One region of the Actinoplanes sp. NPDC049681 genome, then DNA from elsewhere that is predicted to be linked to it. Evidence: riboswitches for the same ligand, from Rfam matches in the RefSeq annotation. Region 1 holds a riboswitch; each other region holds the start of a gene.
The links. A riboswitch is a leader RNA that binds a small molecule or an ion and turns the genes downstream of it on or off. The one in region 1 is predicted to bind cyclic di-AMP.
Positions count from the first base shown of each region.

Region 1 (5,128 bases):
GCGAAGGCAAAGGGTGAGGCCCGGGGACACTGGGCACACCGACATCTGCTCTCAACGGTCGGCACCCCGGACCCATTCCAGGAGTACTTGTGACCTGGACCACATGATTGCCGGCCGTCTCGCCGGGTAGTCCGAAGCCGTGAGCGATGACCTGCGCCTACTGGACGAATACCTCGACGAGGCCTTTTCCGGGCAGGAACGCCTGAGCAGCGCCGACCTGCAGCGCGGTGCGATCGCCGCCGACCTGCCCGCGACCGCACTGACCCGCATCGACGCGCTGCCCGAGGGCGAGTACGCCCAGGACGAGGCCGCCGAGGCCCTGCGAACTCTGGACGCCTGAGGAGCGACATGACCCAGCAGAACGAACGCCTGCCGGCCTTCGGAGACTCCGACGGCACCCCCGACGGGGACAGCGACTTCGCGAGCGAGCACAACGACACCGCCGTCGAGCCCGCGATCATCGAGGACGAGGACTCCGGCGAGGAGGAGAGCCCGCGCGGCTGGTCGGGCATGGACGGCGACGGGCCTCCCTGATCTGTCCACAGCGCAAAGGCCCCGGCGGGAAGCCGGGGCCTTTTCCGTCTACGCCCTAAGCCATCGCGCGGCCGTTCACCGCAGGGCGCGGCTCCTCGGGTCCGCCCTCCGCCGCCTCCTTGGCGAGCGAGTACGCCATCTGCAGGAAGTCGGACGCGGCCGTCGCGGTGAACACGGTGGCGGCCAGCCGGGTGAGCCTCGGCGCGAACACCAGACCGCTGGTCAGGCCCGTGGCCACCCAGACGGCGAGGCAGAAGGGGCAACTGATCAGTTCGCCGATCGAGTGCCGGATGGTGCTGCCCTGGTCGCGGACCTCTTCGTTGACCTCGGCGCTGCCGCCGGGCTCGGCGTACCGGGTGAACGGCGCCCGCAGCGGGCTCGTCACCGAGTCCTTGGCGATCAGCCGGCTCAGCTTGTGCGTGGCGATCGAGATGAGCACCACGTCCGACACGGCCGGGCGTTCCGGGACCGTACGCCCGGTCACCTTCGCGGCGACGGTGAGGCTGCCGGCGAGCACGCCGAAGGCGCCCATGGTCGCCGCGTACCCGTCGAGCGGGCGGTGCTCGTGGGGGGCGTACTGGCGCCGCAACCGGTCGAACCGGCGGCGTACCGAGGAGGTCATGCGCAAGAGGTCCTCTCAGAAGTCCTGGGTCAGCCGGTGGGGGTCGACCTCACGGCCGGGGTGCCGGGCGAGGTATTCCGTCTCCAGCTCGGCGGTACGGCGCAGGTGGTTGGCGAGCGCCGCGTCGGGACCGTGCCGCAGGGTCTGCAGCCGCGTACGGTGCAGGCTGCCCAGCTCACGGAGCAGGTCCTCGTCCGCGAGCCCGGCGGGGTCGATGCCCTGCTCGGTGCCGACGCGGTCGTCGACCTCGGGGTCGCTCATGATCTCTCCCTTCTCGTGCTTGCACGCAACGGTTGCCCGTGGCGCCTGCCGTCAAACCCCGGGTGGGTACGCTCGACCGCATGAGAGCGCTGTGGACCCCGGCGTGGATCGCCCGCCACGTGGTCGCGCTCGTGCTGGTCGCCGGCTTTCTCGCGCTGGGCTGGTGGCAGTTCAGCCGGGCCACCGGTGGAAACACGCTGAGCTGGGGCTACACCTTCGAGTGGCCGGTCTTCGCCCTCTTCGTGGTGTTTCTGTGGGTGCGCGAGGTGCAGCAGGAGCTCCGGGCCGGCCGCCCAGCGCCCGAGGAGCCCACCGAGCCCCCGGCGGCAGCGCCCGGCGACGACGCGCCTGTGACGGTGCGCCGGCCGGTGCGAGTGCCCGTGGCTCCGCAGGCGGTTCCGGCGGACGACCCGGAGCTGGACGCCTACAACGACTATCTCGCCTGGCTCAACGCCCATCCCGGCGCCCGGCCCGGCGACTACCCCGGACGCAAGAGCAGCACCAAGTAGAAGGACGTGGATCGTGCAGGGAGCCCTCACCCGCTACCGGATCATCGCCTGGATCGTCGGCGTGGTCCTCGTCGTGCTCGTGCTGGTGGGCATGCCGCTGAAGTACGCCGGCGACAACGACACGGTGGTCGCCACCGTAGGGCCGGTCCACGGCTTTCTCTACATGATCTACCTCGTCGCGACCTTCGACCTGAGCCGCCGGGCCGGCTGGCCGCTCGGCCGGATGCTGCTGGTGATGCTCGCCGGCACGGTCCCGTTCTTCTCGTTCTGGGCCGAGCGCGTCGTTTCCCGCAAGTGGGCCGTCCAGGGGATGGACATCCCGCCCGCGATGGCACAGAAATAGAAGGGGTCACGCTGCGAAGGCGTTGAATTGCGGTCCGTTATCGGGATCATTCCCATATTTGTGATAATTGGCGCAAGTCACTCTTCCGGCTCTTGTATTAATCGAGATCGCCGATAAGTTGATGCGGTTGGTCCGGTCCGCAGCCATACCCTCAAGTGGCGCCGGCCAGCGCCGCCGAATCCCTCGACGGCGGAGACGGTGTCCCCATCCCCCGGGGCCGCCGCCACCGTCTCGGCGAGCCGGGGAACCACCGAAGCAGCATCCGGGGTGAATCCGCGCCAGCGGTAGGGCCTTCTTCCCGCCCGAATCCGTCAGCTAACCCGGTAGGCGGCCCAGCGGAAGAAAGGCCACGTTCCGTTGCCACACGCCCGCACGAGGCTACGCACCATGGTGGTCGCCGCCCTGGCGATCGTGATCACCGGCACCGTCGCGCCGGCCGCGCACGCGGCGCCCTCGACCGGTGACATCAACAAGAAGATCGAGAAGGCGTCCAACGAGCTCGAGGACGTCGTCGAGTCGTACAACAAGATGAAGATCAGCCTGCAGAAGACGAAGGACGACGAGAAGAAGCTCGCCGCCTCGCTCGGACCCGCCAAGGAGGCCCTCGAGGCCGCCGGCGCGCAGATGAACGTCATCGCGGCCTCGGCGTACAAGACCGGCAAGGTCGGCACGATGAACGTCGTGCTCGAGGGCAGCAGCAATCTGATGGACCGCATGTCCATCCTCGAACAGCTGTCCCGCAGCCGGCAGCGCGACATCGACACGTACACGGCCACGACGCAGAACTACAACGAGCGCCAGGCCGCGCTGAAGACGACCCAGGCGAAGCAGACCGCCGAGGTCAAGGAGCTCGCCGCCCGCAAGAAGAAGATCGAGGGCCAGCTCAAAGACCTGTACGCCATGCGGACCGCGGCGTACGGCCGGGCCACCGAGAAGGGCTCGAGCTACACCGGCAGCATCCCGTCGGTCTCCGGCGACGCCGGGGTCGTGGTCCGGTTCGCCTTCAACCAGGTCGGCAAGATGTACCAGTTCGGCGCCGACGGGCTCGAGACGTACGACTGCTCGGGCCTGACCTCACGGGCCTGGAGCCAGGCGGGCAAGTCGCTGCCGCACAACGCCGCGGCCCAGTACAGCGCCACCCGGCGGATCAGCCGGTCCCAGCTCGAACCCGGCGACCTGGTCTTCTACCGCAACCTCGGGCACGTCGCGCTCTACGTCGGCGACGGGAAGATCATCGACGCCTCACGAGCCGGTGAGCCGGTGAAACATCGCACGATCGACATCATGACCCCGTACGGCTACGGCCGCGTGACCTGATCACGCAGCCCCCGGCACGACAGAAGGCCGGTGTCCCGTGAGGGGCACCGGCCTTCGGCGTTTGCCGGGGGAAGGAGTTACGCGGCCTGGAGGCCCTCGGCGCGGGCGAGCTCGCGCAGCCGGCCCAGGGCCTGGATCTCGAGCTGGCGGATGCGCTCGCGCGAGAGCGAGAACCGCGAGGCCACCTCGGTCAGCGAGTGCTCGCGACCGTCCTCGAGGCCGTAGCGGGCGCGCATGATGCCCGCCGACCGGTCGTCGAGGTGGTTGAGCAGGCCCTCGATGCGCTGGCGCTCCAGGGCGGTCAGCACGATCTCCTCGGGCGACGGCGCGTCGCTGTCGGCGACCAGGTCACCGAGGTTGGTGTCGCCGTCGTCGCCGACCGGCGTGTCCAGGGACACGGTGTCCTGGGCCCAGCGGGTGAGCTCGCTGACGCGCTCCACCGTCACGCCCAGCGCCTTCGCGATCTGCTCCGGCTCGGGGTCGGCGCCGAGCTCGCGGACGAGCTGGCGGGTGACGTTGCGCATCCGGTTGACGTCCTCGACGAGGTGCACGGGCAGGCGCACGGTGCGCTCCTGCTGCGCGATCGCCCGGCTGATCGCCTGGCGGATCCACCACGTCGCGTACGTCGAGAACTTGTAGCCCCGCTCGTAGTCGAACTTCTCCACGGCGCGAACCAGGCCGGTGTTGCCTTCCTGGATCAGATCGAGCATCGGCATGCCCGACCGCACGTACCGGCGTGCGATCGAGACGACCAGGCGGAGGTTCGCGCGGATGAACAGGTCCTTGGCCCGCTCGCCCTCGACGACCAGCCGCTCCAGCTCCTCCCGGCTCACGCCGCGACGGACGTCACCGCTCTCGAGCAGGTGCTCGGCATAGAGGCCGGCCTCGATTGCCTTGGAGAGGTCGACCTCCCTGGCGGCGTCCAGAAGCGGCGTGCGGGAGATCTCGTGCAGGTAGACGCCGACGAGGTCGCGCTCCTCGGCGACTTCGTCCGTCCGCATCACGGTTGTCTTCTCCACGTTGCCCACGGTCCCCTCATTGCCTTCACTAACCCTGTTACGGGCAATTCCTGCTTCCATCAGCCCTCCCCGTAACGTCCGCAGTTCGTGCATTGCGGTGCTGACACCTACACAACAAGTGGCGCCCTGCACTGATTCCGGCTGGTGGGTCGAAAGTGTCACGAATGCCTGAGCGTCACCTGAGAGCCGCGTGCATACTTACTGAAGAAGGCTCTCTGCAGAGGCATTCGGAGCCGAACCCGGCGTCGGATGCGTCCTGTGTTGGCCACAGGCGATCTGATGGCTGCAGCGATCACCTGCAGGCCTCACGCATACCCCTCGCCCGATACATGACACCATCAGCCCCTCATCCGTCACAGCGACGGGCGTCACGGATTGCCTTGCGACGCTCGTCACTACCCAGTACGGCCCGGTAGCCAATTGGGTTCACGTCCAGCATCGACAGGTTGCCGCCGGGCTTGATGCAAACGCCACGGCGAAGATCCCGGCGCCTCGTCGACGCGGGACCATCTGCCACCATGCG
Region 1 is NZ_JBITLP010000003.1:835,597-840,724, reverse strand. Features, by position in the region: gene ACIBO8_RS13885 (hypothetical protein) at 140-340, shown strand; gene ACIBO8_RS13880 (hypothetical protein) at 349-534, shown strand; gene ACIBO8_RS13875 (DUF1360 domain-containing protein) at 590-1,156, opposite strand; gene ACIBO8_RS13870 (DUF6158 family protein) at 1,172-1,417, opposite strand; gene ACIBO8_RS13865 (hypothetical protein) at 1,498-1,926, shown strand; gene ACIBO8_RS13860 (DUF3817 domain-containing protein) at 1,940-2,269, shown strand; cyclic di-AMP (ydaO/yuaA leader) riboswitch at 2,484-2,614, shown strand; gene ACIBO8_RS13855 (NlpC/P60 family protein) at 2,657-3,586, shown strand; gene ACIBO8_RS13850 (RNA polymerase sigma factor RpoD/SigA) at 3,664-4,665, opposite strand.

Region 2 (5,128 bases), on a different contig from region 1:
GTCAGCCAGGCGCCGAGGCGGGCCAGCGTCCGGAAAGCCGCTTCCCCCGCCGCGCGCAGCCGCCAGGCGCCCACCGCGAGCAGGAGCGATCCGCCCGCCATCAGCGCTCCGGAGAGGGTGTGCGGGAACGCGGCGAGGTTCACCTTGTTGAGCAGCAGGGCGCCGAAGTCGTCGAGGCGGGCGCGGCCGGTGACCGGGTCCAGCGAGTACCCGACCGGGTTCTGCATGAACGAGTTCGCGGCCAGGATGATGAACGCGGACAGCACGGTGCCGACGGCCACCACGACGATGGTGGCGGCGTGCAGCCGGCGCGGCAGCCGCTCCCAGCCGAAGTACCAGAGCGCGAGGAACGTGGCTTCGAGGAAGAAGGCGAGCATCCCCTCGATGGCCAGGGTGGGCCCGAAGACGTCGCCGTAGAACCGGGCGAAGTTGCTCCAGCCCATGCCGAACTGGAATTCCTGCACGAGGCCGGTGACCACACCGACGGCGAACGTGACGATCAGCAGCTTCCCGACGAACTTGGTCAGGTCGCGGTAGGTCTCCCTGCCCGTACGCAGCCAGGCGATGTGCAGCCCGGCCGCGGTGGCGGCGAGGCTGATGGACAGCGGCACGAAGAAGTAGTGGTAGATCGTCACGACCGCGAACTGGAGCCGGGTCAGGTCGAGCACGTCCACGTCGGCATCCCCTCTACGACATCTCGTAGTAGATACTACGACGTGTAGTACGACGCCGTGCAGTAGAGTGGGTCACATGGCGTTGGGGGACCTCGAGCGGGAGGTCATGCAGCAGTTGTGGGATGCCGCGGAGCCGCTGACCGTCCGGCAGGTGCACGAGCGGCTCAGCCGGGAGCGCGACCTGGCGTACACGACGGTGATGACCGTGCTGGACCGGCTGGCCCGCAAGGGCGTGGTCACCCAGCACAAGGCGGACCGGGCCTACCGCTACGCGCCGGCGCAGTCTCGCGAGGAGATGACGGCGGCGCTGATGCTCGACGCGCTCAGCACCGCCCCGGACGGCGTACGCGACGCCGCGCTGGCCCACTTCGTCGGGCGCATCGACCCGTCGATGCTGACCGCCGCCATCGAGGCGGCCCGGAGGGATTCGGCCGCCGGGTCGTGACCGCCCTGCTGCTCGGCGCGCTGGGCCTCACCCTGTCGCTGGTCGTGCCGGGGACGCTCGCCGCTGCCCGGTGGCCCGGCCGTGCGCCGGCGGCCGCGGTGGCCCTCTGGCAGAGCATCACCCTGACCGGCATCCTCTGCGCCCTGGGCGTCGTGCTCGCCGGCCCCCAGGAGCTGGTCGGCGCACTGGGCTCCGGCCGGCCGGCGGGGGCGGCCGCCCTGGTCGCGGCCCTGGTGGTGGCGACCGTGATCATCGTCCGGCTGCTCGTGTCGCTCGCCGGGGTGACCTACCGCTCGCGGACCCGCCGCGCCCGGCACCGGATGCTCGTGGATCTGCTCGACGACGCCGAACGCCACGGCGAGCTGCCGGCCGAGGTGCCGCACGGCCTGCGGGTGCTCGACGGCCCGCTGCCGTTCGCGTACTGCCTGCCGGGCCGCAATCCCCGGGTCGTGGTCAGCGGGGGAGCCCTGCGCGTGCTGAACCGGGCGCAGGTGGCCGCCGTCATCGCTCACGAACAGGCACACCTGCGCCACCGGCACGACCTGGTGCTCGAGTCCTTCACCGCGTTCTACCGGGCGGTGCCGCGGCCGCTGCGCAGCCGGGCGCCGCTGGACGCCGTGCACCTGCTGCTCGAGATGGTCGCCGACGACGCGGCCCGGCGTCGCTGCGGGGCCGAGCCGCTGCGCACCGCCCTGTCCGTCCTGAGCGACGCGGTGAGCCCGGACGTCCCGGCGGAGGCCGGTGGCGACGCCGGCGAGGAGCGGCGCCGCCGCCTCGAGCGGCTCGCCGGGACGGATGCCGGATCTCCGATGTGGACCGTGGTGGCCGTCCTGATTGCGGTGAGTTTGATCGTGTTACCCACAGTGATCCTGGTGGTGCCCTGGCTGGGGCGCGCGCTGACCGCCTGGCCGCTTTAAGTCTTTCTTAATCACAGCGGGTCACGTGCGATATGCGGTGAGTGCCCGGGTATCACCGGGTTTAGTTCTGCGGTGATCGGGAGTACGGTGGTGCCCGGCTCGTCGGTCCCCCCTCGTCCAAACCGGGCGAACCGATGAGTCACCGCTCAATCGTGCGCTGTTCGACCGAGCCTGATCGTGCACCACGAACCGGGGACCCAGGGACCTGGGGTGAAGCCGCGGCACCATCGCGGCCGGGCGTTCTTCCCGTCCGAACCCGACAGCTAACCCGGTCGGCGGCTGAGGGAAGAAAGGACACTGCACCTTCGTGAAACGGATTGGGGCGCGCCGCGCCACGATTCTGCGCAGTCTGCTCGGTGTCGTCGCCGCGGTCGGGGTCCTGCTGGTGCCCACCGCGGCCCACGCGACCCCGTCACCCTCGACCATCGAGAAGCAGATCGACGAGCAGTGGGACAAACTCGAGTCGATCATCGAGCAGTACAACGACGTGCACAACCAGCTGATCAAGAACCGTGCACAGCTCAAGAAGATCAACGACCGGCTGGAGCCCCTCCAGCTGGAGGTGGATCTGGCCATGTCCCAGGTGGGCGGCATGGCCGCCGACGCGTACATGCAGGGCTCGCCCGGCGCGATGGAGGCCATGGTGGTCAGCGGCTCGCCGACCGGTCTGACCGAGAAACTCACGTTCCTCGACCAGATCGCCCGCCACCAGCGTCAGCAGGTGGCCGGCGCGGCGCAGCTCCGCGACAAGTACGCGCGGGACAAGGCGGCACTGGTGACCCTGACCGACGCCGTGGCGGCCCGTGACAAGGACCTCGGCGCGCGGAAGGCGGAGATCCAGAAGAAGGTCGACGCCCTGCAGAAACTGCGGATCCAGGCGTACGGCTCGGCGGGTGCGAACGACGGCCCGCTGCGCACCGGTCCCTGCCCGGTGAACTACACCAACGACAAGGGCGGGCGCGCGGCACAGAAGGCGTGCGACCTGATCGGCATGCCGTACGTCTTCGGGGCGGAGGGGCCGCGCGGTTACGACTGCTCGGGCCTGACCAAGGTGGCATGGGCCTCCGTGGGGGTGCACCTGGAGCACTTCACGGGTGATCAGATCCACGAGGGCCGGGCCGTCAGCCGCAGCGAACTGCAACCGGGCGACCTGATCTTCTACGGCAGTCCGGTGCATCACGTGGGCATCTACGTGGGCGGCGGCATCATGGTGCATGCACCCCACACGGGTGACCATGTGCGCATGGCGCCGATCGACCGCAGCGGTGCCATCACGGGCATGCGCCGCCCGGGCTGACCCGGGCACCCGCACCACGCCGAAGAGCCGCCACGTCCCGCGTGGCGGCTCTTCGCGTGCCGGTCAGCCCTCGACGCGGTGCGCCGCCCAGAAGGACGTGAGATCCGTCGAGCCGGCGGCGGCCTGAGCGGCCGCCTTGAAGTCGGCCACAGTCGAGACGCCGTACCAGTGCGAGGCCGCGTACGAGCGCAGCAGCTGCGTCATCGCCGTGCTCCCGATCAGCCGGCGCAGGTCGTGCAGGGTGCACTTGCCGTACCCGTAGACGACCGTGCTGTAGCGGCTCGAGTGCGCGTCCCAGTACGCCATCGAGTTCGTCAGCTTCTCGGCGGACGACTGCCAGGTGATGCCGCACCCGGAGCCGGTCTTGTTGAAGTACAGATCGGTGGCGTAGTCGGTGAAGCCCTCGTCCAGCCACGGCGTGCTGTACTCGTCGTCGCCCACGATGCCGTAGAACCACTGGTGCGCCAGCTCGTGGGCCAGCGCGGTCGAGCTGACCAGGTCCAGCACGAAGCCCGGGTACTCCATCCCGCCGAACCAGAATCCGTTGTCGAGGACCACGTCGGCCTCCCCGTACGGGTACGCGCCGAATCGGGAGGCGTGGGCGTCCAGGGCACCGGTGGCGACCGACAGCATCGAGGAGGCGCTGCGGTTGGAGATCGACGCGACCGAGTAGACGTTCACCTTGACGCCGGCCGCGGTCGTACCGGAGATCTTCTTGAACGGGCCCGCCGCCCAGGCGAACTCGCGCACCTGCTTGCCGACCGCGTGGGTGACGGTCCGCCCGGCGGTCCCGGCGCTGTCGGTGGAGGTGCCCGTCGCCGGCACGGCCATCGAGGTGGGGTGGTCGAGCGTGACGTCGTAGTCGCTCGCCAGCTGGTAGAAGGACTCCCCGTTGTTCGTGTACGGGTCGAGGTGCCACCCGGCCCCGTCGCGCACGGCCAGCACGGGCAGCGCGTTGCCGATGAAGTAGTAGCTCCCGTCGTGCCCGAAGCGGTCCACGCCGGACGGGATCACGATCTTCAGGTCGAAACCGACGCTCGCCGACCGGCCCTGGGCCAGCGGCGCCGGCAGCGTGATCGGCAACGCGGTGCAGGCCACTGAGAGGGATCCCGCCGTCCCGCCCGTCACGTTGCTGACGGTGATCGGCATGGCCGCGCAGGTGCCGTGCGCGTTGTCCCACAGGCGCAGGTAGATCTCGGTCAGGGGCTCGGCGGAGGCGTTCGTGAACGAGATGCTCTGATGCCCGGTCCAGGTCCCGCCGGCCGTGTCGCTGGAGAGCGAGACGGTGTACGCCGGGGTCGCCGGCGTACGGGTGGGGTCCGTGGCCGCGGCCGCCGCCGGACCGCCCGGCACGGCGAGCGCCGGGGCCAGCAGCAGCAGTCCCGTGAGGAGTTTGGTAACCATTCGACGAGCTTGGATCTCGCCGGGCCCGCCGGTCAATGGAGGAAACCCTTGTCGGGTCACATCCAGGGCGCGCTGATCTCCTCCTCGACGTACAGCGTCGTGCCGTTGCGGCCCCGGCGCTTCGACCGTTGCATGGCCGTGGTCGCGTGGCTCAGGATCGTCGCCGCATCGGAGCCGCCCGGGTACGCCAGCGCGATCCCCACGCTGCAGCCGACGTTCATGCGGACCCCGGCGACCGCCGCGTTGCCCGCCACGCCCTCGACGATCCGCCGCGCCACGTGCAGGGCCTCGTCGGCGTTGCGTACCCGCGTCAGCAGCACCCCGAACTCGTCGCCGCCCATGCGCGCGGCCGTGTCGGTGTCGCGGGTGATGCGCTTCAGGACGTGGCTGA
Region 2 is NZ_JBITLP010000008.1:25,478-30,605, forward strand. Features, by position in the region: gene ACIBO8_RS27695 (cytochrome ubiquinol oxidase subunit I) at 1-674, opposite strand, end outside; gene ACIBO8_RS27700 (BlaI/MecI/CopY family transcriptional regulator) at 751-1,119, shown strand; gene ACIBO8_RS27705 (M56 family metallopeptidase) at 1,116-2,036, shown strand; cyclic di-AMP (ydaO/yuaA leader) riboswitch at 2,195-2,329, shown strand; gene ACIBO8_RS27710 (NlpC/P60 family protein) at 2,344-3,333, shown strand; gene ACIBO8_RS27715 (M1 family metallopeptidase) at 3,397-4,737, opposite strand; gene ACIBO8_RS27720 (diguanylate cyclase domain-containing protein) at 4,794-5,128, opposite strand, start outside.
Region 2: another riboswitch for cyclic di-AMP. It lies ahead of ACIBO8_RS27710 (NlpC/P60 family protein); the one in region 1 lies ahead of ACIBO8_RS13855 (NlpC/P60 family protein).

Region 3 (5,128 bases), on a different contig from region 1:
GTCCGCGTGGTGCTCAGCAGCGGGGACCGCTGGACCCGCAATGACGCCTCCGACGTCACCGGCGTGATCGACCGGTGCAAGGCCAACCGGCTCATCTGCGTCCTCGAGGTGCACGACACCACCGGGTACGGCGAGGACAGCGCGGCCACCACGCTGGACCGCGCGGTCGACTACTGGATCAGCATCAGAAGCGCCCTCGCCGGCCAGGAGCGCTACGTGATCCTCGACATCGGCAACGAGCCGTACGGCAACACCGCCACCGCCGGCTGGATCACGGACACCGAGAACGCGATCACCCGGCTCCGGGCCGCCGGGTTCGAGCACTCGATCATGGTGGACGCCCCGAACTGGGGCCAGGACTGGTCGTTCACCATGCGCGACAACGCCGCCTCCGTCTTCGCCACGGACCCACGGCGCAACACCATCTTCTCGATCCACATGTACGGCGTCTTCGACACGGCGGCCGAGATCACCGACTACCTCGGCCGGTTCCGCGCGGCCGGGCTGCCGATCGTCATCGGCGAGTTCGGCTACAACCACTCCGACGGCGACCCGGACGAGGACACCATCATGGCCACCGCCCAGGCCCAGGGCATCGGCTACCTCGGCTGGTCCTGGAGCGGCAACGGCGGCGGCGTCGAATACCTCGACCTCATCACGGACTTCGACGCGACCCGGCTGACCCCATGGGGCGAGCGGCTCTTCCACGGCCCGGACGGCATCAGGGCCACGTCCCGCGAAGCCACCGTCTACGGCACCCCACCATCGTCACCCCCGGGCCGCACCTGCACCGCCACGTACGCGATCACGGGCCAATGGACCGGCGGCTTCCAGGGCGCGGTCACGGTCCAGGCCGGCACCGCCCCGATCAGCGCGTGGACCGTGGCCTGGACCTGGCCCGACGGTCAGCGCTTCACCAACTCCTGGAACGCGGCCGTGACGACCTCGGGCGGCTCGGTGACCGCCCGTTCCCTGTCCTACAACGCGTCGCTCCCCGCCGGTGGCAGCACCTCCTGGGGCTTCACGGCCGCCTGGACCGGCGCGAACACCGCGCCGGCACCGACCTGCACAGCGAGCTAGCAAGCACCTCCACCGCCCGCGGCCGCCGCCACCGCACAGGTGTCGGCGGCGGCTTACGAACACCGGTTGAGTCGTCGCCTCGCACGGCGAAGGTCGCGCCGCATTCGTGCCCATCGGGACATCGCGCGGCGACACCGTGCGGCCGGCATCGCATGCGTCCGCTCCCACACAGCGCGCTCCCGGCCTGTCGACGGCCAGCAGCCCGGTCGCGGGAAGACCGGGTAGGTCCGGGAACGGGCTTACCGCGGGCGAACACCGTCGGCCGGGACGACCACACCGCCGGAGTGCTGTCACCGATCCCGGCGCAGCCGGTGATACACGAACCCTTCCCTGGTGACGCCGCCGTCGGGAGTGAACCCGGCGGCGGCACAGCAGGCGCGGGCGGGATCGTTGTCCACGTGGACGCCGCAGAAGAACTCGTCCACATCGGACGTCTCCGGATGCTCGACCACCGCGCGCAGCAGCGCACGCCCGCGGCCCTCGCGCCAGCGCCGTGGGTCGACCACGAAGGCCAGGCCCATGGAACGGAGGCCGCGGCCGTCGGCGTACACGTCGCCGCCGATGAAGCCCACCTCGCCCGCGGCGTCCACACCGAACCATGCGTGGCAGCGCAGCACCAGGTGGCCGCGGAACACCTCGCCGCCGCCCCGCCCGGCGATGGCGAGCATGCGGGGCAACCAGTCCCGCCCGCCCAGGTAGTGCTGCACCTGGGGGTGGTCGAACCAGGGCGCCGCGGAGTCAGCCAGCGCCTGGGTCGGCGGGACCAGCCTCATGCGCACATCATGCCGGTCCTCGCAAGCCGGCGGCGCCGGCTGTCCCTCCAAAGTGGTGAGTTGCCTCACGACGGCGGGACCCGGCCGCCCCACGGGGGAAGGGCGGCCGGGCCGGTCCTGCCGGGCCTCAGAGGGCCAGGTGCTGCCCCGGGAAGATGAGGTTGGGGTTGCCACCGATCTCACCGCGGTTCAGCTGGTACAGCGCTCGCCAGCCACCCTTGACGTGGTGGCTGCTCGCGATCTTCGCCAGCGTGTCGCCCGGGCGCACGACGTAGGACTTGCCGGTCGCGTGCACCGCCGAGCCCTTCGACTTGCGGATCGTGCTCTTGTGGGCCGCGCTCTTGTGAGTCGTGCCCCGGTGCGCCGTGCTCTTGTGGGTAGTGCTCCGGTGCGCCGTGCTCTTGTGCGCCGTGCTGCGGTGCGAGGTGCTCTTGTGCGAGTACGACTTCGACGAGCCGGCCTTCCTGCCGCACACCGGCCACGCGCCGATGCCCTGTCCGTCGAGGACCTTCTCGGCGATGCGGATCTGCTCCCCACGGCTCGCCCTGTTCGCGGTGCTCGCGTACTTGGTGCCGCCGTACGCCTTCCACGTGCTGCGGCTGAACTGCAGGCCGCCGTAGTAGCCGTTGCCGGTGCTGATGCTCCAGTTGCCGCCGGACTCGCACTGCGCGACTGCGTCCCAGTTCACACCGGACTTCGCCGCGGCCGGGGACGCCGGGCCCAGCAGGGCGGCGGTGCCGGCCGCGCCCGCGACCACCAGGCCGAGGGCACGCAGGGACTGCTTGCGGATCTGTGCCATGAAAGGAAACCTCCACGCCTGCGAGGTCAGCTGTCGGGTTCGGGCCGAGGAGCCCGGCCGCCGTGTGGCGGCTTCACCCCGAGGCGCGGCCAGCGCGCCGTGGAACCTGTGGGTCCCCCGCTCCATGCCTGATCGATTGAGTTCCCGGCCCGGTCGGCGGCAGGACTCGGCGTTACCGACCGCGGGGCCCGCATCTGCGGACCGGCCGACCGTAACCACTTCCCCGGGGGCGATCGCAAACTTCCGGGCCCGATGGTGACGTTGTTTACACCTTTGCGACCGGATCGATCTTTGCCGGAAGGCCGCTTCAGAACGGGATAATCACCGCGGAAAGGACCCACGGTCGTACCGTTGGATCATGGAGGATCCCGCCGTCGCCATCCGCGCCCGGCTGCTCGAGATCACCGGGCCGGAGCCCGGTGCGGGCGAATGCGCGCTGCTCACGAGGCTGCTGAGGTCGTACGTCGCCAAGACGCCCCCGGCGCTGGAGCGGCTGGCCGCCGCGATGGCCGCCGGGGACGTCGCCGAGGTCCAGGATCTGGCACACGCGCTCAAGGGGTCGGCGGCCAACATCGGTGCCGCCGTGCTGACCGGCCTCTTCGCCGGGCTGGAGGACGCCGCGCGCGACGGCCGCCTCCCGGACTCCCGGGTGACGCTGGACCGGATCCAGGACGCCTACGAACGCGTGGCGCCCGTGTGCGCCCGCATCGCCGGCGATCTCCAGCCGGAGACCAGCCACTGACCGCGAAGGATCAGGGCGTCATTCATCCCACCAGGTCGCCGGCGCCGGCGCGCCCACGTTCTCCGACAGCAGGCTCTGCAGGACGCTTGCCAGGACGTCCGGTTGCGCCGGCTTCTCGAGGTACGGCGCATCCGGTCGCACCAGCCCCTGGGCCAGGGCGACGTGCCGCGGGATTCCGCTGATGTAGATCACGTGCATGGCGGGATACTCCGTGCTGACCGCACGGGCGAGGTCGCCCCGGCTGTCACCGGGCAGGGAGAGGTCGGCGATGAGAGCGTCGATCCGCCCCTCCTGCTCCCGGCACACCCGCAGCGCCGATTCCTGGTCCGGCGCGGTGAAGACGCGGAAGCCCCGGGTGGCGAGCATGTGGGCCGTGGTGTCGAGGACGTCGGCGTCGTCGTCGACCATCAGGACCGCGGCGTGACCGGAAAGGTTCGTCATCTCGCCTCCTCGGACCCAGCCTAGGTGCCGGGACCGCCCAGCGGGATCCATTCCGTCGCCGTCGTCACCGACTCCAGCACGGCGGCCAGCGGCTCCACCCCGAGCCCGGGCCCCGTCGGCACCGCCAGGTGGCCGTCCTCCAGCACGAACGGCGCGGTCAGGTCGGTGGCGAAGTAGCGGTCCGAGGCCGAGGTGTCGCCGGGCAGGGTGAAGCCCGGCAAGGCGGCGAGGGCGACGTTCGCCGCCCGTCCGAGCCCGGTCTCCAGCATGCCGCCGCACCACACCGGTACGCCGTGCGCGGCGCACACGTCGTGGATCCGTCGCGCCTCCAGGTAGCCGCCGACCCGGCCCGGCTTCACGTTCACCACCGAGCAGGCACCGAGCGTGATCGCGGCGGCCGCGGACCGGGCCGAGGTGATCGACTCGTCCAGGCACACCGGCGTGGTGATGACCTTGGCCAGCTCCGCGTGCCCGAGCACGTCCTCCTCGTCCAGCGGCTGCTCGATCAGCAGCAGCCCGAACGGGTCGAGCCGGCTCAGGTGCCGCGCGTCCGCGAGCGTGTACGCGGTGTTCGCGTCCACCTGGAGGAGCACCTCGTCGCCGAAGCGCTCCCGGACGGCGCGGACCGGCTCGACGTCCCAGCCCGGCTGGATCTTGAGCTTGATCCGGACGTAGCCGGCGGCGAGGTAGCCGCCGACCGCGTCGAGCAGCTCCGCGATCGAACCCATGATGCCGACGGACACGCCGCACGGCACGCGGTCGCGCACGGCGCCCAGCTCGCGGGCCAGCGACCGGCCCTCCGCCCGCAGTTCGGCGTCGAGGACCGCGGTCTCCAGCGCCGCCTTGGCCATGCGGTGGCCCTTGAACGGAGTGAGAAGGGGTGCCACCGCGTGGGCGTCCAGCCGTGGCGCGGCCGCGAGCGCCGGCACCAGGTAGCGGCGCAGCACGTCCGCGGCGGCTTCGGTGTACTCGCTCGAGTAGCGCGGGTCGGCCATCGCCACGCACTCGCCCCAGCCCTCCGCCCGGTCCGTGACGACGCGCAGCAGCAGCACGTCACGGGTGGTCTCGGTGCCGAACGAGGTACGGAAAGGCGTGACCAGCGGCATGGCGACGCGGCGCAGCTCGATGCCCTCGAGGTTCACGACGGCCTCCTCAGGACGTACCAGCCCGCACGGTCGAAGCCGGTGACGCGGGCGCCGGCGGCGAGCAGGGTGGACAGGGCGTCGCGGACCGCGGGGCGCCACCGCCGGGCCTCGCCGGGATCGCGCCGCCGCAGCGTCTCGACGTCCGGCG
Region 3 is NZ_JBITLP010000005.1:174,413-179,540, forward strand. Features, by position in the region: gene ACIBO8_RS19145 (cellulase family glycosylhydrolase) at 1-1,080, shown strand, start outside; gene ACIBO8_RS19150 (GNAT family N-acetyltransferase) at 1,371-1,853, opposite strand; gene ACIBO8_RS19155 (transglycosylase family protein) at 1,981-2,652, opposite strand; cyclic di-AMP (ydaO/yuaA leader) riboswitch at 2,654-2,834, opposite strand; gene ACIBO8_RS19160 (Hpt domain-containing protein) at 3,011-3,394, shown strand; gene ACIBO8_RS19165 (response regulator) at 3,413-3,835, opposite strand; gene menC (o-succinylbenzoate synthase) at 3,856-4,977, opposite strand; gene ACIBO8_RS19175 (GNAT family N-acetyltransferase) at 4,974-5,128, opposite strand, start outside.
Region 3: another riboswitch for cyclic di-AMP. It lies ahead of ACIBO8_RS19155 (transglycosylase family protein); the one in region 1 lies ahead of ACIBO8_RS13855 (NlpC/P60 family protein).

Region 4 (5,128 bases), on a different contig from region 1:
TCTTGGGGGTCCGCGCGGCCTCGGCCATCAGATCGGGGATGATCTGCGAGGCGATGCGGTGCTGCAGGGCCTTGCTGACGATGAACATCAACAGCTGCAGATCCGTGGCGAAGCTTCCGGTGTCGGGCATGGGCACGCTACGCTCCGCCACGCCGGAGACGATCTCCAGTACCATCTCCAGCTTGTTGCTCCACCGGCGGTAGACGGCGGTCTTGCCGACCCCGGCCCGGCGTGCCACCGCCTCGATGGAGAGCCGGCCGTAGCCGACCTCGGCCAGCTCGTGCATCACCGCGTTCCGGATGGCCGCGGTGATGTCACCGCGGAGCACCGCCGCTCCGGCCGGTGCGCGTTTCGCTGTCGCCACGAGGACACTATACGCGAGGACGCAACGGTTGCGTTTCGACGTCGGGTCGGATAAGTTCGGGCCAACGTCGATACGATGGCGTTTCATCGCGTCAGACTGTTTAGTGTGTTCCCGCGCAAGTCATTCAGGTCCCCGACCCCTGACGGACCGACCAGATCGGAGCGCCACCCCATGTCCCAGACGGCGGTCGCCGATTCCGACACCGGCATCCCTCTGAGAGAGCTGGCCCGCCGGCATGGCCTCGGTGCGGCCGGCAAGCTGCCGAGCCTGCCCGCGTACACGCGCCAGCTGTGGTCGTACCGGCACTTCATCGCGTCGTACGCGAACGCCAAGGTCACCTCGTCGCTCGGCAAGACCCGGCTCGGCATGGTCTGGCAGGTGCTGACGCCGCTGATCAACGCGGCCGTCTACTACGTGATCTTCGGCAAGATCCTGGGGACCTCGCACAACACTCCCAACTTCGTGGCCTACCTGTGCACGGGCGTCTTCATCTTCAGCTTCACCCAGTCGGTGGTGCAGGCCGGCATCCAGGCCATCAGCGGCAACCTGGGTCTCATTCGGGCGCTCCACTTCCCGCGTGCCGCCCTGCCGCTGGCCATCACGATGGTCGAGGTCCGCAACATGGTGGCCTCCATCGCGGTGCTGATCGCCATCGTGCTGGCCTTCCACGAACCGGTCACCCTCGAGTGGCTGCTCATCGTGCCGATCTTCCTGCTCCAGTCGATCTTCAATGCGGGTCTTGCGATGGCGGCCGCGCGCCTGGGTTCCAAGGTCGCCGACTTCAAGCAGCTGGTGCCGTTCATCATGCGCTTCTGGATGTATGGCTCCGCGGTGCTCTACCCGGTGACCAAGTTCGAGCAGGCCGGCATGCATCCCGTGGTGCTGCGGCTGGTCGAGGCGAACCCGCTGCTGGTCTTCATCGAACTGATGCGCCACGCACTGATGGAGGACGTGAAGCTCGCCGCCTCGCCGCTCGTGCTTTGGTCCGAGGCCATCGCCTGGACGCTGGTGGTCGGCATCGGTGGCTACGTCTACTTCTGGCGCGGAGAGAAGGGCTACGGCCGTGGCTGACCAGCGCGAACCCACCGTGATCGTGGACGACGCCCACGTCGTCTACCGGGTCCACCAGGCCGGCAGCGCCGGTACGGGCAGCCCGCTCGCCAGCTTCAAGCGGATCGTCACCGGCGCCAAGCCGGCCACGCTGCGCGAGGTGCACGCCATCAAGGGGGTGAGCTTCGTCGCGTACAAGGGCGAGGCGATCGGCCTGATCGGCACCAACGGCTCGGGCAAGTCGACCCTGCTGCGCGCCATCGCCGGCCTGCTGCCCGTCGAGAAGGGCGCCATCTACGCGGCCGGCCAGCCGTCGCTGCTCGGCGTCAACGCGGCGCTCATGAACGACCTCCCCGGGGAGCGCAACGTGGTGCTCGGCTGCCTCGCCATGGGCATGACGCCGGCCCAGGTGAAGTCCCAGGTGAAGGACATCATCGATTTCTCCGGCATCAACGAGCGCGGCGACTTCAGCTCGCTGCCGATGCGGACGTACTCGTCCGGCATGGCCGCCCGGCTGCGCTTCTCGATCGCGGCGGCGAAGAAGCACGACGTGCTGCTGATCGACGAGGCGCTCGCCACCGGCGACGCCAAGTTCCGCAAGCGCAGTGAGCAGCGGGTCCGTGACCTGCGCGCCGAGGCCGGCACGGTGTTCCTGGTGAGCCACAGCGAGCAGTCGATCCGGGACACCTGCGAGCGCTGCATCTGGCTGGAGTCGGGTGTGATCCGCGGCGACGGCCCCACCGACGAGGTGCTCAAGGAGTACGAGGCCTACGTCAAGAAGTGACGCAGGCCCCGCATCCTCATCTCATCGACAGGTGCACGTGATTCGTGTGATCGCTGGACGGATCGCCGTTGCCCCGGGTGTACGCCTTCCAGCCGCTGCTCGGTAGCCAGATCCGCCGGAACCAGATGACGTAGAGCACACCCAGCCGGCTCGCGTTGTTGATGAAGTAGTTCGCGAGCCGGTTGCCGTAGTCGCGGCTGCTGCCCGTCGCCACGCCGCCGAAGCCGTTTCGATCGGCGGCGAAGTCGCAGGCCCGGCCCTTGGGATGTTCGCCGCTGTTCTGGTGCCGGAAACACGCGACGAAGTGGGTGAAGCCGTCGGCCTTGGCTTCCTTCATCGCGTGCAGCGTCCGCGGTGTGATGCACCCGCTGGTGGTCGGGTCGTCGACGGTGCAGGACTCGCTCGGCAGCGAGCCGTCGGAGTTACGGGGCGCGGGGGCGGCGCGCGAGCTCGAACCGCCGCCGGTGGAACCGCTGCTGCCGCCGTCGTCCGCGGCCGGCGCGGCGGCGTTGTGGGCCTTCAGCGCGCCTTCGGCCTGGGCCTTGCGCTTGGCCATGATGGTGAGCTGCTTCTGCTGGTCGCGGATCGACGCGTCGATCGCGAGCTTCGCCTGCTCCTGCTGGGCCCGTGCGTCCCTGAGGTCGCGGACCGCGCGGTCCTGCTTCCGCGCGACCGTCTCCAGGGTCTGCGCCCGGTCCAGGAGGCTGCCGGTGGAGTCGGCGGTGAGCAGAGCGCTCATGGGACCCAGCCGGCCGGCCTGGTACGACCTGCGCACGATCTCGTCGAGCGCGCCCTGCTTGGGGCCGAGCTGGACGTCGATCTCCTTGAGCTTGGTGACCAGCTCCTGCTGGCGCTTCTTCGAGCGGTCGAGCGCCTCCTTGGCCTCGACGAAGCCCTTGGACGCCGCCTCGAGCTGCTCGATCAGGGACTTGGAGGCCCCCTCACCGTCGTCGCCGGAGTCCCCCGGCGCGGCGAGCGGGCGGGGCGCGGCGTGGGCCGCGGCCGGCGCGGCGAGCGTCAGCCCCGAGGTGGCGACGAGGACCGCGAGCAGGGTCGCTAATCGCCGGCGAACAGGGTCGAGCCTCACGTGCGTTCCTTCCGTCGGCCGCCGGCCGGGTTAGCTGACGGGTTCGGGACGGAAGTGATCCCTACCGCAGGAGCTGCGGATTCACCCCATTACCGGTTGGGTCCCCGGCTCGCCTTTCGGCGATTAGGCGGCGGTTCCGTGATGGAACCGTGACGAACGATACCCATGGTTTTCCGGAATCGACAGTTGTCGCACTCTATGCGGTCGCATGACCACACGCCGTCATTCTTTACCGGCCCCCATTCCATCGAGCAGTAACGCAAAGTCGTTGCTAGGTAACACTTTTGCCGACGTCGCGACCGCTGATGAGCGGCCCCGAGTCAGGTAAGCTTTCCGCCGGTCGCTGCCAAGGAAGGCACCGCCCCCAAGGTGCCGGCGGACCACCGCTCAATCGCCGCGAGGCGAATCGGGGAACCACCTGGTAATGGGGTGAATCCGCTGAACAAGCGGTAGGGATCGCTTCCGTCCCGAACCCGTCAGCTAACCCGGTCGGCGGCAACACGGAAGGAAACTGGATGACGGCAAGACCCCGCCGGTGGCTGGTCCTCGCCCTGGCATCGCTAGCCGCGGTCACCATGATCGCAGCCCCCGGCGCGCCCGCGAGTGCGGCGCCCGGCGGCGGGAATGCGTCGACCGCCGACGACGGCGACGACAACCCCATGCTCAACGACCTGCTGGACAGCACCGGCCGGCGCTACCTGGCGGCGAAGTCCGCGGTCGCGAAGTCGACCAAGGAGCAGCTCGGCCTGGCCCTGAAGGTCAAGAACGCCGAGGCCACGCGGGACGCGCTGCTGCCTCAGGTGGGCGCCGTGGCGGCGCAGCAGTACCGCACGGGCGGCCTCACCACCGTGGGCTTCCTGCTCAACGTCCGCTCGCCCGACACGTTCGTCGACAAGGCGGTCTCGCTCGAGGAGATCAACGCCCTCAACGACGGCAAGCTGCGCCAGCTCGACGCCGCCATCAACGAGGTCGCCACCGCGAAGGCGCACCTCGATCAGGAAGTCAAGGCGCAGCAGCAGAACCTCCAGCTGATGGCGAAGCAGAAGGAGTCGGCCGAGAAAGCCCTCGACCTGGTCGGCGGCAAGACGGTGACCGGCGGCTTCGTGCTGGCCAAGTCGAAGGTGGCGGCGCCCGCGCCACGGAACGCCGACGGGGAGTTCGGGCCCCTGCCGTGCAACGTCGACGACCCGACCACGAACGGCTGCATCACCGCGCGCACCCTGCACATGTACCAAGAGGTGAAGAAGGCCGGATTCAACCGCTTCGTCGGTTGTCACCGCGACGGTGGCCCCTTCGAGCATCCCAAGGGCCGCGCCTGTGACTGGTCGTTGCAGAAGAGCGGGTTCTCACCCTGGCACAACCAGGACACCCGCGAGTACGGCAACAACCTGATGGCGTTCGCGGTCCGCAACGCCGACCGGCTGGGCATCCTGTACGTCATCTGGAACCGCATGATCTGGTTCCCGGCCACCGGCTGGAAGACGTACCACGGACCGTCCAACCACACGGACCACGTACACATCTCCATGCTGTAGCAGCGCCCCACGCACGACGAAGCCCCCGTCCGGTCGAGCCGGACGGGGGCTTCCGCGTTTCTGAGCTGTCAGGACCCGCTCGCCCGGCGAACCGGTGCGCGCCCGGCCGGCTGCGTGGGTGCCGGGCCGGTGGGCGGCGCCGGCGGAATCGGCAGGACGACCGGCTTGACCTGGGTCACCGTCACCTCCTTGCCGTGGTGCAGCAGGTCCAGCCGCGCGGACCCGCCGCCGTTGCGCAGCGAGTACGTCACCTCGTCGGGCGTGACCTCGACCCGCAGCCGCAGCCCGCGCCACAGCAGCGAGAACTC
Region 4 is NZ_JBITLP010000010.1:156,969-162,096, forward strand. Features, by position in the region: gene ACIBO8_RS32975 (TetR/AcrR family transcriptional regulator) at 1-364, opposite strand, end outside; gene ACIBO8_RS32980 (ABC transporter permease) at 536-1,435, shown strand; gene ACIBO8_RS32985 (ABC transporter ATP-binding protein) at 1,428-2,198, shown strand; gene ACIBO8_RS32990 (coiled-coil domain-containing protein) at 2,215-3,285, opposite strand; cyclic di-AMP (ydaO/yuaA leader) riboswitch at 3,289-3,425, opposite strand; cyclic di-AMP (ydaO/yuaA leader) riboswitch at 3,660-3,796, shown strand; gene ACIBO8_RS32995 (coiled-coil domain-containing protein) at 3,801-4,820, shown strand; gene ACIBO8_RS33000 (glycoside hydrolase family 65 protein) at 4,889-5,128, opposite strand, start outside.
Region 4: another riboswitch for cyclic di-AMP. It lies ahead of ACIBO8_RS32990 (coiled-coil domain-containing protein); the one in region 1 lies ahead of ACIBO8_RS13855 (NlpC/P60 family protein).